DNA from 2 places in the Peribacillus sp. YIM B13482 genome. Region 1 is predicted to be linked to the other one. Evidence: riboswitches for the same ligand, from Rfam matches in the RefSeq annotation. Region 1 holds a riboswitch; the other holds the start of a gene.

Region 1 (4,219 bases):
TCCAATATATAATATTTAGAATATTTAGAAAATTTGGAGTGGAGGAGTGAAATTATATATCTATAAAACAATTACAAGAAAGTTATATGTCTATTCTACAATTACGAGAAAGTGAGATGAAATACCGAGCTCTATTTGAACATGCAACTGATGCAGTTTACCTATTAGAATTGAATGAGGATCGATTGCCAATTCTATTTCTTGACGTAAATCCAGTTGCATGTAAAAGATTGGGTTATAGCAAGGAGAAAATTCTTTCAATGTCTGTTATGGATATTCTTCCTGAAAAAATTAAAACTATAAACATTATAAAAGATTCCGAAAAGGGAAAACATAACTTCACTTTCCGAGATGAATATGTTTTTAAAATTGAGGAGAAAATAGATACTGAGTTAATCATCGATATCTTTAGATTAGGTGAAAAAGAGGTTGCTATGGTTATTTCTCGAGATATCACTGAACGTTTAAAAACAGAAGAATTACTGCGAAAATCAGAGAAGCTTGATGTGGTAGGGAAATTAGCTACAGCAATAGCTCATGAAATTCGAAATCCACTAACAACTATTAAAGGATTTATACAACTAATACAATCAATGAAAAATAAAGAAAATCAGTGGTACATAGATGTAATATCATCGGAAATTGAACAAATAGAAGTAATCATAAATAGACTTATGATAGTAGCTAAACCACAAGCAGTAAAGGTTCAACTCAATAATTTGAGCATGTTAGCAGAACAAGTTATAACGCTACTGCAACCTCAAGCAATGATGAAAAATATACAGATCAGAACAGAGCTTAAATCAGAAATTCCCTACATACCTTGTGAAGGAAACCAAATAAAACAAGTGTTTATCAATATCTTAGAAAATGCAATTGAAGCGATGTCAACGGGAGGAGAAATTTTGGTTCAAATCGATACACTTGATAGTCATCAAGTAAGTATTTGTTTTATCGATCAAGGATGTGGGATTCCAAGAGAACGTATCCCATATCTTGGAGAACCCTTTTATAGTATCAAAGAAAAAGGGGTTGGCTTAGGGTTAATGATCTGCTATGAAATTGTGAAAGCACATCAAGGAAAGATAGTTATTGAAAGTGAAATAAATAAAGGAACAACAGTTAATGTTATTCTTCCCATCTATTTTCTTTCTTATCAAAGGATTCTTTTAATTTCTTTCATGGGAAAGGCTTTTCGGTGATTACATACGTCGGTGTCGACTGGATATGACTACTTACAAATATTGAATGATTGGTATATCTTATACAATATTTTATGTAATCTTTGTTTCACTTTTGGATTGCATATTATCACGATTTTCTTAGTTTCTTTTGACATGAGAGGATTGACCGTGACGACGGCAATATCCACACAGAATAACTAGATGTTGATCCGTAATTCTCTCAATTAGTTGATTTTGTTTGTTTTGCATTTTAACATTCATAGTAGGGCTTCCTCCTTAAGACTTTGAGTTTAGTTAAGTATTTATGTTTAAGAAATTTACGCTTTAAGTTTTTTTGTAGCTTCTATTAAGCGGCTTTTTGTAAACGGATTTTTTGCTTTTCTAGTGTATAGACATAGAAGAACCCCGAGTAATGGACCTTTTTCGAAGTGTCCATTATTCGGGGTATAGTTCATGAAAGGGTATTTTATTTAGATACTGGTATGACTGCACCTTTATATTTTTTAGTAATGAAGTCTTGTATTTCTTTAGAGCGAAGTACTTCTACTAACGCTTTTACTGTCTCTTTATTTTCATCGCCCTTACGTACAGTGATAATGTTTGCATATGGATTATCTTCACCCGATTCAACAGCGATTGGGTCTTTAAGCGGATCTAGCCCTGCATCTAACGCATAGTTCGCATTAATAACAACCGCATCACCTTCGTTGTTATTATAAATTTGAGGTAATAGGCCACCTTCTATATCTGCATTAAAAGTTAAGTTTTTAGGATTTTCTACAATATCATTAATCGTAGCTTCTGTTTTATTGAGGCCTTTTTTTAGCTTAATAACGCCTTCTTTTTCAAAAATAGATAGAATACGTCCTTGTTCAGCTACAGCATTACGCATAATAACTGTACCGTTTTTTGGAAGATCTTTTAAGCTATCATACTTTTTAGAGTAAATGCCGATTGGCTCAATATGAATAGCACCCGCATTTACAAAGTCATAGTCTGGATTCTCTTTTAACACTGATTTAAGATATGGAACGTGTTGGAAATAATTTGCATCAATCTCTTTATCAGCTAACGCTGTGTTCGGAATAATATAATCTTGGAATGTTTTAATTTCTAAATCAATTCCCTTTTCCTTTAATAATGGCTTTGCCTCTTCTAAAATTTCAGCATGTGGAATGTTTGATGCACCCACAAGGATTTTCTTTTCTTTGTCTGAAGAATCTGATCCGCTGTTAGTCGTACCGCAAGCTGCTAAACTTAATACTAATGCTGAGGAAACTGCTAAAGTTGATATCCACTTTTTCATAATTCATTTCTCCCTTATCGTTTATCTATTTTTGTTGTAAATATATCACCTATAAATTGAATAAAAAACAATGACTAAACATCATTATTATTGAGCTGAAACCCTTCAAGATATAACAAATTACCTAAACCACCTGCACCAACCCCAGCAACCAACTAGAAGGATTGTTGTAACTGTAATACCTGAAATTAATGCTGGCACCAGCTCTTAGTATGTTAGTTTGTCCGAAGTATACAGGGGAAAGGAAAGTTTTTTCTCCTCAAAAAAACCTTTCTACACATGAGTAGAAAGGTTGGTTAAACAATCCTTTCTCTCATCTTCCAAAGCACATTGCTTTGCAGGAATTGGCACCATATCAGTTAATTAACTGACGGTTGCCGGGCTTCACAGGGCACAGTCCCTCCACCTCTCTTGATAAGAGTCAAACAATATATTCAATTAAACGAAATATTTTAAATTCAGCGTTAATATAGTATGACAGTGATCTTATCATGACCAAATGGTAGTGTCAATCAAAAAAATGTTCAATTAATTTGAATTTACGAATGATTGCGTTAAATGTCTTGTTCCTGTAGCCCTTACGATTGCTTGTTCCAGGCCCTGCAGAAGCCTTCACTATCAAGAAGCGTGATAAAAACATCTATTGAATTAAATTCATGCATAACTATTATTAAGACGAAAGTTCTGATTTTTTTCGTATCAAACTACGCAGATAATTACATGGGAAATATGTCCGCCGCTATTTCGATTTCGACCGAAAAAAGCGATTTGGAAAAATCCCAAATCGCTTTTTTTATAGTATTATTTTTTAGGTGTTTTATTTAAAATAAAGCGTAGTTCATTGATATCATCATCAGATAGGGCATCTTCCTGAATGAATTGGACAAGCATGGATTTCAGGGCACCTCCATAGATACGGTTGATAAATGATTCGGTCTCGGCACGCTGGCACTCTTCCTGTGTATAGAGCGGGTAAAAGGTGTAAATTCTTAGATTTTTATCGACACCTACTACATCTTTTTGAACCAATCGATCGAGAAGAGTGCGTATGGTTTTCGGCTTCCAATCGGTACTCTCCTGTAAGGAAACTATGATGTCATTTGCTGTTTGAGGGGCTTTATCCCAAAGCACGTTCATGATTTCCCATTCTGATTCTGATATGCTAGGAATGTTTTTCTCCACTTTTCTCCCCTCCATTTTTTTTATAGATTCCTAAATCCTTTAAAATTGATAAAGTAATTTCTCCCGCCTTGCTTCCAGATGAATCATCTTCATTTTGTATATTGGTAGCAAAGAAATAAGTATCGTTCTTCGTCTCTACATACCCGATAAACCAACCATTGATGTTTTTTCCATTCACTGTTCCTGTACCTGTTTTTCCTGATAGGCGAGCTTCCTCATTCTTTTCTAAGAGCAGGGCGTCCTTCACAGCTTGGATATGCATTTCCTTATATCGCAATTGATTGTAATAAAAGGCTTGCAGCAGTTGGACTTGCTCGACTGGAGAAATTTTCAATGAGGATTCGAGCCAGAATTCACCCAATTCCCCGGATACATCGGAATTTCCATAGTTTATCGCTTGCAGATTGGATTGTATTGTTTCAAATCCCGTTCTGCGATCTAATTCTTGGAAATACCAGTTTACCGAATTTTGTAAAGCGGATGAGACATCCTGATCCATATTCCAAGCGTCATAGGGTTGCTCAGTCCCATCCCAGGAAAGAGTGGA
Region 2 (4,219 bases), on a different contig from region 1:
AAGAGTGATTAATAACTTGATAGATACCATCGAATTAAACCAAGGGGATGTATGGGATGAGCTTTCCGTCTATTACAGGGATGCATATGCAGGTCTGTTGGAAGGAACGCACCTAATCAAAGATTTAAGCCCTGTCGTGCCAAGGTTGCTGGAAAACTGGCTGAAAATCGCAGATGGGGAGCTTTCGCTGTTTGCGGCGGCATCCGCGCTGTCCTGGAATGAAATCTTCCCGGATACGATTAATGCGCTGGTCATTCAGGATGCAGAAAGCCTGCTTTCGAAATCGCCTAAATTGGGAGGCGGACTGGAAGCGGGAGAGAAACTGTTCAATTCTATCATCCAATGGGCTGAAGAGAATGATTTAAGGGTTGGCAATAAGCTTAAATGGATGGTCGAGGGGCTTAAGGATACCGGAAATTTCAATCTTCTTCTTGTGGGAAGTACAGGAAATGGCAAGACATCCTTTATACAGTCAATAGTTGGCGAGAGCATCGCTGCCGAAGATCATTCTTCACTAGTCAGCGTCAAAGACGGGGATGATTTGGAAATCCTTGAAATTACCGATACAGATAGCAAGGTTGTCATGGAGCTAACTGAATTGGATGAAACACGCCGCCAGCGCGGGACTATTGTCGATGTGACGCTTATTAGTGACTATCTTAGAAATAATCGTCTGCGATTATTGGATACACCGGGGTTCAATGGGGAAAAAAGCGTGGAATCGGATTTCCAAGGCTATTTACATGGCAGTGATGGCCTGATGTTCGTTCTTGATGCCCGGGCGCCTTTCACCGGTAGTGAACGGGACCTGTTATTGGAAATTCAAATGATGGCTCCGAAACTGCCGATTCATTTCTTATTAAATAAAATGGATACGATATACAGTGATCAAGTCGCGGTCCGGATGGAAGACGAAACATGGGATAAAGTGAATGCATATTTCCCGAATGCGAAAGTGTTCGCTTTCTCTAAACTTTATGACAGCAAGCAGCAGTTGAATGACCTTTCTGCATTCCTTCAATCGAATTATCAAGATGATAATTGGAAAGAAAGAAGATCTGAAAAAATCCTTGCTTTCATTCGTAAAACTTTATCTTATCTGTTAGAAAAACGGACAGCCAATGAACGGAAATGCGAGCATTCCATCTCTTGGAATGAACAGATGGAAGTCAAATTGAATGGTGCGGTCAATCAACTGGCTGATTTAGAAAAAGAAAAAAGTGAAAATATCATAAGGTCGTACCGTGTGCTTAAGGATGAAGTGAAAAGTCAGCTTTCTTCTAAAATTCCTGAATTACTGAGAGATTGCTCTAAATCGTTAACGGAAAGCAGTGATTTCAGTCAGGTCCATATACAGTTGAACCATGAAATGAATGAGCGGATTCAAGCCTTCATTTCTGACAAGATCATGCCTCAATATTACCGTTCTCTTCAAGATTGGATTGCTAGTTCCCAAATGGAGTTCTCACAAAGCCAACAGTTTATGGATGAGATGAGTGCCGGATTCAATGAATTATACAAAGAAGAACGGATTATGCTGGCAGGTGACTTCAGGGTATTGGATGACTGGCGCCGTGATGCTGACCGGATGACAAGCAGTATCCGCATCGATGACGTTAATATCCTTTTGCGAAGGACTCCATCACAATTGCTGCTTAAAGGAGCAGGAAAGCTGTTTGGGGCAATACCGCAAAATAAAGCCAATATGTACAATCGTTATAAGAAATACTTGGAAAGTGAAGATTACCAGGATGTTGCGGAAATGATCACTGAACGCTTCCTTACCCAATTTGGATTGTTTGAAAAATCTTTAGATCGGGACATCTCACTTTTCTATCGCAGCTCATTTGCCTTACTTCAAAAAACAATAGAGCAAACGCAGACAGAAATTAAAGACTACCAGGCTGCATTGGAGCATATGAAAGAAAATCCGGAAGTTTACCGTGATCCGATCACTGTGTTCGAAGTGAAACTACGTCAGTTGGAGAGACTTGAAAAAATTGAGAAAAAGCGTCTAGCCCAGCTTCAAAGAAAATAAAAGTAGTAGGTAACATTTCAAATATTCGAAAAACTATTGACTTTACGACTATATCCCTATAAAGTGATAATTACGAAAAACGTAACACGATATATTCTCTTATCAAGAGTGGCGGAGGGACTGGCCCTAAGATGCCCAGCAACCGTTCCATTAGGAATTGGTGCTAAATCCTGCAAAACAGAAATGTTTTGACAGATAAGAGAGGGATAAGTCTGCAATACAGCTGATTAAACCTCTCTATTACTAGAGAGGTTTTTATTTTATGATTTACACCAACTTAACTGATAAGAATAATAAGAGAATGTGGAGGGAAACAAGATGGGAAGATCTATTAAAGGGATATTCGTTTCAGCCATCACTTCGGCGTTGCTTTTAACGGGTTGTTCTACAGGACAGAGTTCCACAGAATCGAAGAAAGAAGAAAAAGTATCATTTGAAAATGTACCGGAAAGATTTGCTGATGGGGAAGGGGCCAAAATAAAAGTGATCCGTAAAATTGGCGGTGATGATCATACGGCCCAGTACCTTGCTGGAGCGAAGGAAGAAGGAGAAGCAATGGGCTTTCAAGTGGATACGTATACAGCCAATGGGGATACGGCTAAATTCCATGATGCGATCGCGCAGGCTTTGCAGGAAGATTATGACGGCTATATCATCTCCCATGGTGATGATGCAGCAACAGTGAATGACGTTCAAAAGTTGGTTGATGCAGGTAAAAGCGTTGTCACATTCGATTCAATTAGCGATTTATCTAAAATAGAAGGTGTGACATTAACTTCACAGGATGATGAAGTGTTGGCAACACTGGCTTTTGATAAACTGATAGAAGAACAGAAAGGTGAAGCGGCGATTGCTTACCTTTGGGTGGATGGTTTTCCTCCAATGGTGAGAAGAAATTCAGTTTATCAGGAAAAATTAAAAGAAAATCCTGGAATTAGGGAAGTCGAAAGATTCGGAGTGGCATCTGCAGATACTTCGGTTCAAACACAAAATGCAGTAGCCGCAATGCTGAATAAATACCCAAAAGGTAAATTGGATGCCATTTTCGCAACATGGGATGCCTTCGCTATCGGTGCCGCCCGGGCGATTAAAGAAGCGGGCCGCGATGAAGTGAAGATATACGGAATTGATGTATCGAATGCAGATCTTCAGGAAATCCAATCGGCCGCTAGCTCATGGTCCTACACGGCAGCCGTCGATCCCAAGTTGATTGGTGCAGTGAATATGAGGATATTGGCAAAAAAATTAGCGGGCGAAAAAACACCGCAAACCTATGACTTAGAGGCTTCACTTATTTCACAAAAGCAAATCCAAGCCTCAAAAGAAGCCGTAAACATGGCAAATCTGTCTGGTATTGTCGAAGGATGGGGTGTATCAACGGAATTTGAAGAAGATTGGATGAAAGTTTTGAAAGCTCATTATAAAAAGTAAAAGGGGACACTCTCTTTCAAGTGAAGGGAGTGTCTGTTCAATAAGGGGGAATGGACATGGGCACGCAACTTGAAATGAAGAAAATCTCGATTGAATTTCCAGGAGTGAAGGCGCTTAGTGAAGTTGACTTTTCTATACAATCAGGGGCAACCCACGCATTGGTCGGTGCAAACGGAGCAGGGAAATCGACGTTAATGAAGGTTTTATCGGGGGCCCATGTTCATTATTCAGGTGACATTTTTATTGATGGGATAAAGCAGGATATCCGCTCGCCCAAAGCGGCGCAGGAACAGGGGATTCAAATAGTTTATCAGGAAGTAGATACGGCCCTCATCCCTTATTTAACCGTTGGGGAAAATATAATGTTGAATGATATGGTCCAAAACATGGGAAAAAAACAGATAGTTCAATGGAAAGAGCTACACAACCAAGCCTCTTTAATTCTTGAAGATATGAAAATTCGTGTCCCTTCGAAAAAGTTGGTAAGAGACCTTACTTTGGCTGAAAAACAGATGGTCCTGATAGCAAGAGCCGTTTCGACAGAATGCAAATTCCTGATTCTCGACGAACCAACTGCTCCGTTAAGTCATACAGAAACGACAGAACTTTTTCGAATTGTAAATGAATTAAAGCAAAAAGGTGTTGGAGTCATTTTCATTTCACATCGTCTGCCTGAGATTTTTGAAATCTGTGAGGAAATTACGATCATGAGGAATGGGGAGCTTGTCACTTGTCGAAAAATGGAAGACA

What was found. A riboswitch is a leader RNA that binds a small molecule or an ion and turns the genes downstream of it on or off. The one in region 1 is predicted to bind S-adenosylmethionine.
Region 2: another riboswitch for S-adenosylmethionine. It lies ahead of ACFX4L_RS08055 (sugar ABC transporter substrate-binding protein); the one in region 1 lies ahead of ACFX4L_RS23030 (ABC transporter permease).

What each region holds. Positions count from the first base shown of each region.
Region 1 covers NZ_JBHZPF010000075.1:7,019-11,237, reverse strand. Annotated here, with positions in the region: partial or broken gene ACFX4L_RS23040 (ATP-binding protein) at 99-1,202, shown strand; gene ACFX4L_RS23035 (MetQ/NlpA family ABC transporter substrate-binding protein) at 1,651-2,490, opposite strand; partial or broken gene ACFX4L_RS23030 (ABC transporter permease) at 2,568-2,697, opposite strand; SAM riboswitch class I at 2,801-2,911, opposite strand; gene blaI (penicillinase repressor BlaI) at 3,292-3,672, opposite strand; gene ACFX4L_RS23020 (BlaR1 family beta-lactam sensor/signal transducer) at 3,653-4,219, opposite strand, start outside.
Region 2 covers NZ_JBHZPF010000011.1:34,742-38,960, forward strand. Annotated here, with positions in the region: gene ACFX4L_RS08050 (GTPase domain-containing protein) at 1-2,038, shown strand, start outside; SAM riboswitch class I at 2,135-2,240, shown strand; gene ACFX4L_RS08055 (sugar ABC transporter substrate-binding protein) at 2,357-3,469, shown strand; gene ACFX4L_RS08060 (sugar ABC transporter ATP-binding protein) at 3,526-4,219, shown strand, end outside.